Regions from separate parts of the Nocardia sp. NPDC004415 genome, predicted to be linked through region 4. Evidence: riboswitches for the same ligand, from Rfam matches in the RefSeq annotation. Region 4 holds a riboswitch; each other region holds the start of a gene.

Region 1 (2,193 bases), on a different contig from region 4:
GTCACGAACCGCACCACCAGCTTGCGGCCGTCCTTGGCCCGGATGCCGTCGGCGCCGGGCGCCCAGCCCGCCGCGTCCAGCAGGCGCTTCGCCTCGTCCAGATCGTGGACCTGGTTGTCCTGGGCGAACGACATCGACGGCGGGTACAGGCCGGTGGCGGCCGCGAACTGGCCGTTGCCGACGTCTTCGGCGATCCCCGCGTAGTCGATCGACGCGGTGAACGCCTTGCGGACGGCGGTGTCGGTGAAGATGCCCGCCTTCAGGTTCATCTCCACCAGCAGCGACTGCAGCGCCTGCTCGGAGGACAGCACGTGCATGTCGCTGTCGCCGCGCAGTTCCAGCTTCGCCGAGGTGGACGGGTAGAACGCCATATCGGCCTCACCGCTGCGCACCCCGGCCAGCCGGGCCTGCTCGTCGGGCACGACGCGGACCGTGACGCCCTTCAGCGGCGGCGTTCCCTCCCAATGCTTCTGGTAGGGGGCGAGCACGAGATTGTCCGGGCTCCACGCGGTGATCGCGTAGGGCCCCGAGTACGCGCCCGCGCCGACGATCTTCGCCGAGTCACCGCCCGCGGCCTGCACGGCGGCGACGTCGTAGATCTGCAGCGAGTTGTCGCGCGCCGCGAGGGCGGCGGGCACCATGGCGTTCGGCGCGGGGGTGGTAATGACCACCTTGGCGCCGTCCACGGTCACCGTCGTCGCCTTGTCCAGGTACACCCTGGCCGCCGACGATTCGGCGATCTGCCGGGTCAGAGCCGCGGCCACGGCGGCGGCGTCGACCGGCTTGCCGTTCTGGAAGGTGACACCGTCGCGCAGCGTCACGATCCAGCGGGTGTCGCCGTCGCGCACCACCGATTCGGCCAGCCAGGGCGCGATCTCGCCGGACTCGGTGACCTGCAGCAGGTTCTCCGCGACACCCCAGTCGAACAGCCAGTTCGTGCCGGTACCCGCCGGGTCGAGACCGGCGATCTTGTAGGAGTTGTAGATCGTCAGGGTGCCGTCACCGGCTTCGCGCAGCGCCCGTGCCGCGGCGGCACCACCGTCGGTGGCCTCGCCCGCGCATCCGGTGACCATCAGGGTGGCCGCGAGCAGCGCGGCCAGCACGCCTGCGGCGCGGGAACGGCGCCGCCGCCCGGTCCGGGCATGGTCGGACAGCCGCAGGGCATCGTGCCTGCGGCGAGTGAGCACTCGCATTTCTCATCCTCGTGAAGCTAGATCCTGAAGCGGTGCAGGTATCCTGGCTCCCGGATCAACGCTCGCCTTCGGCCTTCCAACCCAGGAAGGTCGTGGCCATGGATGAAGGTCTGCTCCTCGGTCACAGTTGCGGGACAGCCCCGGATTCGCACCGGTGTTCCCTGCGGAAGTGAACCTAGCGGACGGGGCACGCCGGTGGGGGAACGGGCGGGGTCAGGTCGCTGTCGCTGACGGTGTATGTCAGCGGGGGATAGGTGAAATCCGTCTCGGTGTTCTCGCGTCGTCGCAGGGCGTGGAACTCGCGTCGCTGTTCGTCGTCGGCCGTGGTGAGGCGCGCACCCCGGTGCAGGTAGGGGTGTCCGTCGCGGAAGTGGAGAACAGTCTTCGATGTCCGGAAGGTGACGCCCAGCCACTCGTTCTCCGTGGTCCGGGCGGCCGTGTCCAGCACGATCTTGTGCCGGAGGAGCCGATTCGTGGCGACCGAGAACACCACGACGCCGTGGTGGGTCAGGGGGATGTCGAATCTCTTGCCGGAGTTCTTCGGTTCGACGATCAGCGTGCGCGGCGGGAGCTCGGGATACCGGTAGCAGGAGAAGACGGCGATGAACGACTCGTCGGCCAGATCGAGGGCCTGATCGGAATGGCTGCCCATGGTCGCGTAGGCATTGGTGTAGCGCTCGGCGAGCGCGTTGTCGAAGGCCGCCGGGAGTTCGGCGCGGGCCTGGATCCGCCGGGCCAGACGCTCGTGCACGGTCGCGAAGTGCTGGGCGGGACGGCCGTAGCGCGCGGTGGTGCGGACGAGCGGGATGCCGCCGGTGGCATCGATTCTGGTCAGCACGGCGCCGCGGCGGCCCTTGCCGAGGTCTTCCCAGTCGACGGAGGCGGCGAGTGCGGTGAACAGGTCGTCCTCGACCGGCAGCGGGTAGGTGACGATCCCGTCCGGGAGGCTAGATCCGGGGAGCAAGGTAGTCCCCGGTGTTCATGCTGAAGCGGAACCGGT
Region 2 (2,193 bases), on a different contig from region 4:
CGGTCTCGGGGGTCAGCGAGTACGGCACGTGCAGCAGCGAGGACGAGCTGGACACGGCCACCGACCCGGCGCTGCCCAGCAGCGTGCCCAGGGTGCTCAGCGCGGCGTCGAGATCGGTGCGCCAGATGTTGCGGCCGTCGACCACGCCCGCCACCACCAGCTTGTTCGCCAGCGCGGGCAGCGCGGCGAGATCGGCGACCCGGGTGCCCGCGGTGAAGTCGACCGCCACACCCTCGACAGCGGTGTCGGCCAGCGCGCCCAGGGCGGCGTCGGGGTGCCCGAAGTAGGTGGCGACCAGGATCGCCGGGCGCCGGTCCACCGCCGAGAGCTGGGTGTAGGTGTCGCGCACGAGGGCGACCTCGGCGTCGGTGAGGTCGGTGACCAGCACCGGCTCGTCGATCTGCACCCACTGCGCGCCCGCGTCGGCGAGCTGGGTGAGCAGGTCGGTGTAGAGGGCGATGAGCTCCGGCAGCCGGTCCAGGGCCGCGCCGTCGGCGGACTTGGCCAGCTTCAGGAAGGTGATCGGGCCGACCACCACCGGGCGGGGCGCCACGCCGAGCTCGATCGCCTCGGCCAGCTCGGCGAGGAGCTTGTCGGGGTTGAGCGAGAAGACGGTGGCGGCGTCGATCTCCGGGACCAGGTAGTGGTAGTTGGTGTCGAACCACTTGGTCATCTCGAGCGGGGCCACGGTGTCGATGCCGCGCGCGGCCGCGAAGTAGCGGTCCAGCGGGTCGGCGATCCCGGCCACGCGCGGCGGCAGCGCGCCGAGCAGCACGGCGGTGTCGAGCACCTGGTCGTAGTAGGAGAAGGTGCCCACCGGCACCGAGTCCAGGCCCGCGGCCTGCAGCTCGAGCAGCTGGGCGCGGCGCAGCTCGCGGCCGACGGTGTGCAGGTGGCCCGCGTCGGCGCGGCCGGCCCAGTAGGCCTCGGTCGCGCGCTTGAGTTCCCGGTTCGGGCCCACCCGGGGCAGACCGAGAACCGTTGCGGTGAAAGGAGTGTGCGAAACAGTCACGGAAGTTTCTCCAGTGCGGTACGGACGGCCCTCACCATGCGGGCAGACGCCAACCGCCGGACCTTCCGTCGCGCACGCGGCAGGTCTGTGGGTGGTCCGCGCGCCCGATCCACGAGGCGGTGGCCGCCGGATACGGCGTATCCGGCACAGTCGGCAGGTCTTCGGACTCGCGGGCACCGGTCGTGTGTGTCGACCGACCTACTGGCCGTCGCTTCCCAAGCCTTGGACTCAGTGCGTGATGACGGCGGTCGTTCCTGCATACCGCTGCGGGACAGTCCCGGATTCCCACCGGGTTCCCTCTTCACCCGGCGCCGGGGAACCGGCGGCGGGCTTCGACACCGGCGCGGGAGGTCGGGGCTCCGACTCTTCCACCGCGCAGGCGAACCAGCTGCACCCACCAGCATAGGGGGTCGCGGGCCCGACGCTCACCCGGACGTCTCGAACAGGGGCGTGACCTGCGCGTTGCCGCCGCATCGCCGACCGCACGGGCGGGTGACTCCCGCGGTGAGATGTGACGGTCCGATTACCGCGACTTCGCAGGTCGGGGAGTGTTCGGTGTGAAGACTGTGGCGAAGTCACCTTGCGTGCCGAACCCCGCTCGCGGGCCGGGTACCGTAGGCCAATGTTCTCGAAAGTCTTGGTCGCCAATCGCGGCGAGATCGCCATCCGCGCCTTCCGCGCCGCCTACGAACTAGGCATCGGAACGGTCGCGGTGTTCCCGTATGAGGATCGCAACTCCGTGCACCGTCTCAAGGCGGCCGAGTCGTATCAGATCGGTGAGGAAGGTCACCCCGTGCGGGCCTACCTCTCGATCGAGGCGATCGTCGAGGCGGCCAAGTCGGCCGGCGCCGACGCGATCTACCCGGGATACGGCTTCCTGTCGGAGAATCCCGATCTGGCCGCGGCCTGCGCGCGCGAGGGCATCACCTTCATCGGGCCCTCGGCCGAAGTGCTCGAGATGGCGGGCAACAAGGCCACCGCGATCGAGGCCGCCCGGGCCGCGGGCCTGCCGGTGCTGAAGTCCAGCGAACCCTCGGCCGACATCGAGCAACTGCTGGCCGCCTCGGCGGAGCTCGAGTACCCGATCTTCGTCAAGGCCGTCGCCGGCGGTGGTGGCCGTGGCATGCGCCGGGTCGCCGCGCCCGAGCAGCTGCGCGAGTCGATCGAGGCCGCCTCCCGCG
Region 3 (2,193 bases), on a different contig from region 4:
GTCGCGGGTGAGGGGCAGTCGATGACGTTCACGCCGCCGGATCTGACGAGCGAGACGGTGTTGCAGGCGGTGGCGCTGTACCGGCGGGGCGACGGGTGGCGGCTCGACGCGATCGGGCAGGGCTACAGCGCGGGGCTCGCGGCCTTCGCGACCGAGCACGGGATCGTCGTCGACGAGGAGCCCGCCGAGGACTCGGCACCTGTGCAGCCCGTCGCGGCGCCCGCGCCGGCGGCACCGCAGGTGGATCTGCGCAAGGTCGATGTGGTCCTCACCAAGGACTCACCCGACCGCCGCGCCAGCATCGACCTGCGCAAGGGTGACCCCGGGTACGTTCTCACCGTCGGTCTCGAATGGGACGGCCGCGGTGCGCATTACGCGCCCGACGGGCAGGTCACCCGCTACGGCACCGGCGATCTGGACGTGTACTTCTTCTGCCGCAACGAGATCACCGGTGACTACGTGGTGATCAGCGGCGAGAAAGGTCATCAGGGCGATCTGGCCGTCTGGCCGTTCCTGCACCACCAGGGTGATTCCCGCGGCCCCGGCGCTAACAACCGGCCCGCCACCGAACAGGTCGTCGTGCGCCCGACCGAGAACGGTGACCTGCTGCTCAACGTCTACCAGTCCGTCGACAACGGCGCGGGCGCCATCGACACCTTCGGCCGTCCCCGCGTGCGCGTGCGCTACGGCCGCCCCGGGCCCGACGGGCTGCCGGGCGCCGACGCCGACCAGATCACCGTGCTGATCGGCAACGGCAAGAACTCCTTCTGGGCCACCGTCGCCCACATCGACGTGCGCGAGGGCATCCTCACCGTCGACGGCACCACCCGCTACAGCCGCGCCTTCAGCGAACGCATGCCCGTGCTCGACACCGCTGGTGCCTGGGTCCGTTCGGCCAAGAACGGGCCGGTCGGGCGCAGCAAAGGCAAGAACGGTCTCGGCCTGACCCGGTACGCGGGAACCTGCCCCGATCCTCGCTGATCGGACAATTCGACCATCCGGCCCGACCGTCCGGTTTCCGATCTTGGTACAGTCCCCGAGCCGTGGTGTTCGGGAAATCGGTGCGAAACCGATGCGGCCCTCGCCACTGTGATCGGGAGCGACTGATCGATCCGGGCGGCCGATGCCGTCCGGGGCCACTGGGGCATGCCCTGGGAAGGCTGATCCGTCGCGCGCCATCCCGTCAGCCAGGAGACCGGCCACGGCCACGCAGTACCCATTCCACGAGGACCTGGAAGGCCGTCTCTTGACCTCCTCTGTTGTCGCGCGCCTGCGTACCGGCGCGCTGATCGCCTGCGCGATCGTCGTTGCCGGGTGCGGTGGCCCGCCCGCACCGGCCACCACCGGCGCGAATGCCGTCACCCGTGCCAACTGCGGCATCGATGTCGCCGTCGGCTCCCCGCCGCAGTGCATCTACGCCGCCTACCAGCCCTCGATCGAGATCGCGCACGCCCTCGGCGTCACCGACCGGCTCGTGCAGACGGCGTTCCTCGACGCGGCCGTGCTGCCCGAATACCGGGACGCGCAGGCGAAGTCGGACTACGTCGAGAAGCTGCCCAGCCGCGACGAACTGCTGGCGAAGAAGCCGGATTTCGTGCTCTCGGGCTACAACGGCGTCTTCGCGGCCTCCGCGCAGAACAGCGTCGGCACCCGCGGCAGCCTGCACGAGCTGGGTGTGCGGACCTGGGTGCTGAGCCCGCTGTGCCCGAGCGCGGACGGACTGGCCGACGAGGCGATCGACCCGAAGACCGTGCGCTTCGACAATGTGTACGCCGACCTGCGTGATCTGGGCGCGCTGTGGGGTGTCGACGAGCGTGCCGAGGAAGTGGTCACACAGCTGACCGCGCGCATCGCGGCGGTGCGCGCCAAGGTCGCCGACGCCCCCCGGCCGCGGGTCGCGGTCCTCACGCCCAAGGACGACGGGTCCTACACCGTCGCGGGCGGGATCGACTTCGTCACCCAGATCATCGAGGCGGCGGGCGGAGTGAACGCCTTCGCCGATCTCACCGAGCGCCGGAATGTGCCGATCAGTGCGGAAGCCCTCATCGCCGCCGATCCCGACATCATCCTGACCAGCCAGTGCTGCAAGGCCAGCTACACCCGCGCCGACGCGCAGCCGCAGGTCGACAAGATCGTCGGCAACCCGGCGTTCGCGAACCTGACCGCCGTGCGCGGCGGCGCGGTGCACCCGTT
Region 4 (2,193 bases):
TCTCGGCCAGCGAGGCCACCCGGAAACGCCACAGCAGCGTCGCGGGGAAGTCCTCGGCCACCTCGTTCACCCCGGGCAGCAGGATGTAGCCGATGGTGGTGACCAGCACGAACGCGACCACCGCCGCGATGAGCCGCAGCGTGTCGAGCTGCCCGGCCAGCGCCCGGTAGGCCGCGACCGAGGCCGCGACGGCGAGCAGACCGAGTACCACGGCGGCGACCCACAGCCAGGTGCGGCTGTTGATGGTCTCCGGGTCACCCACCGCGGGCGGGTTGGCCGGGTACTTGAAGAACGGCACCGCCACGATCGCCGCCCACGCGAATCCGGCGGCGAGCAGCGACAGGCGCGGCCCCGACAGACTCGTGAAGCGGCGGGCGACATTGAGCGCGGACGCGAGCAGCGCGCCGAAGGCCATCCCGGCCAGACCGAGGGCGAGGAACTGTCCCGCCTTCTGCCCGGAGCGGCTGACCAGCGGTTCGTCCTCGTCGCCGTGTGAGTGGCCCTCGGGTTCGGCCGCCTCGTGACCGTGCTCGGCAGGAGCGGCGGCGGCTTCCTCGATGGCGATCGCGGCGTCCACCTGGGGCTCGCCGACGAAATAGCCCACTGTGGCGGCCAGCAGGCCGGCGATCAGGCCGGCCAGCAGGCCGCGCAACAGCAGGGTCTTGAGTGATCCGATCAGTGGCACGGGACACCCAGCAGGTGGCGTCCGTCGTGCATCAGCTCGTGCAGGTACATGCCGCTACGGGAGACGGCACCCTGATCGAATCCGACCAGGTACAGCGTGAGCAGTGCGAGCAGAACGACACCGACCGTGACGAGCACGGTGGCCAGGTTGTCCAGGCCGGCAGACCGGCTGGGTGAATGCGCGAGCGCCATTCGGGTCCTCCTCAGGGATACGCGTCCCACGGTCGAAGCGGTGCGAAGGTGCCGGTGTCTGGCTCTCCGGCACCGGGGACCCGGTACGTGGATACAGTGGCGCGACCGCTCCGGAATCTCACCGGATTACCGCGCACCCTCGCGTATGTTTTCCCTCGAACTGTGACAGTCGCGAGGCGCCCACGTCAATACGCGCATCCGCATGTCCAGCGGAAACGCCGCTGTCAGCCCTTGGCGGGCACGTCGAGGACGACCTCGAACTCGAGCAGCGAGGCACCCGTGGAGACCGGCTTGGGACGCTCGCCCTCACCACCGTTGCCCGCGTGCGCGGCGCGCGCCGGACCGTCGCGCCACGCGGCGAAGGATTCCTCCGAATCCCATTGCGTCACCACGAAATACCGGTTGTCACCGGCGACCGGGCGCAGCAACTGGAAGCCGAGGAAACCGGGGGAGTTCTCCACCGCGTGGGCCCGCGCGGCGAAGCGCTTCTCCAGCTCCGGACCGGCACCTTCGGGGATCTCGATCGCATTGATCTTCACAACAGCCATGACCTCGACAATACGGTGCACAATCGGCAGGGTGTTGTACGACGAAGGCGGAACCGGCGTCCCGATCCTGCTGCTGCACGGGTTGATGGGCAGTGCGCGGACCTGGTCCGATCAGTTGCCGTGGTTGCGTGAGTACGGGCACGTGTACGCCGTCGACGCGGCCGGGCACGGGCGCACCCCGCCCGCCGAGCTCAGCACCGAGGCATTCGTGGCCGATCTGGCCGGGCTCACCGCCGGGATCGGCGAGCCGATGGTGATCGTGGGGCATTCGATGGGCGCCATCCACGGCTGGGTCTTCGCGGCGACCCATCCCGAGCGGGTCCGCGCGCTGGTCGTCGAGGACATCGCCCCCGATTTCACCGGCCGCACCGCCGCGCACTGGGCCGAACTCATCCACTCCTGGCCGCAGCCGTTCGCGGACGACCAGGCGGTGCTCGACTATTTCGGGCCGGTCGCGGGCCGGTATTTCCTGCGCGCTTTCACCGGGAGCGTCGAGGGTTATCGCCTGCACGGCGAGGTCGACACCTTCCGCGCGATCTCCGAGGAATGGGGCACCCGCGATTTCTGGACCGAATGGAAATCGCTCACGATGCCCACACTGCTCATCGAGGGCGAGCACACCATCACCCCGCCGGGTCAGATGCGGACCATGGCGGAGGTGCACCCGGATGCCGAGTACGCGTGGGTCGAGGGTGCGGGGCATCTGGTGCACGACGAGCGGCCCGAGGAGTACCGCGAGCTGGTCGGCGGGTTCCTCGCCCGCGTGCTC

What was found. Region 4 has a riboswitch for cobalamin ahead of ACWEMY_RS21295 (CbtB domain-containing protein). Riboswitches for the same ligand answer to the same signal wherever they lie in the genome.
Region 1: it holds a riboswitch for cobalamin, as region 4 does, so the genes downstream of both, ACWEMY_RS17810 (ABC transporter substrate-binding protein) here and ACWEMY_RS21295 (CbtB domain-containing protein) in region 4, are expected to answer to the same signal.
Region 2: it holds a riboswitch for cobalamin, as region 4 does, so the genes downstream of both, metE (5-methyltetrahydropteroyltriglutamate--homocysteine S-methyltransferase) here and ACWEMY_RS21295 (CbtB domain-containing protein) in region 4, are expected to answer to the same signal.
Region 3: it holds a riboswitch for cobalamin, as region 4 does, so the genes downstream of both, ACWEMY_RS12615 (ABC transporter substrate-binding protein) here and ACWEMY_RS21295 (CbtB domain-containing protein) in region 4, are expected to answer to the same signal.

Annotation. Positions count from the first base shown of each region.
Region 1 is NZ_JBSGDP010000035.1:17,265-19,457, reverse strand. It holds gene ACWEMY_RS17810 (ABC transporter substrate-binding protein) at 1-1,193, opposite strand, end outside; cobalamin riboswitch at 1,210-1,403, opposite strand; gene ACWEMY_RS17805 (hypothetical protein) at 1,369-2,157, opposite strand; gene ACWEMY_RS17800 (hypothetical protein) at 2,141-2,193, opposite strand, start outside.
Region 2 is NZ_JBSGDP010000099.1:2,889-5,081, reverse strand. It holds gene metE (5-methyltetrahydropteroyltriglutamate--homocysteine S-methyltransferase) at 1-1,012, opposite strand, end outside; cobalamin riboswitch at 1,148-1,351, opposite strand; gene ACWEMY_RS28335 (pyruvate carboxylase) at 1,635-2,193, shown strand, end outside.
Region 3 is NZ_JBSGDP010000020.1:59,325-61,517, reverse strand. It holds gene ACWEMY_RS12620 (TerD family protein) at 1-981, shown strand, start outside; cobalamin riboswitch at 1,028-1,218, shown strand; gene ACWEMY_RS12615 (ABC transporter substrate-binding protein) at 1,247-2,193, shown strand, end outside.
Region 4 is NZ_JBSGDP010000048.1:32,852-35,044, reverse strand. It holds gene ACWEMY_RS21300 (CbtA family protein) at 1-685, opposite strand, end outside; gene ACWEMY_RS21295 (CbtB domain-containing protein) at 676-876, opposite strand; cobalamin riboswitch at 909-1,030, opposite strand; gene ACWEMY_RS21290 (antibiotic biosynthesis monooxygenase family protein) at 1,101-1,424, opposite strand; gene ACWEMY_RS21285 (alpha/beta fold hydrolase) at 1,456-2,193, shown strand, end outside.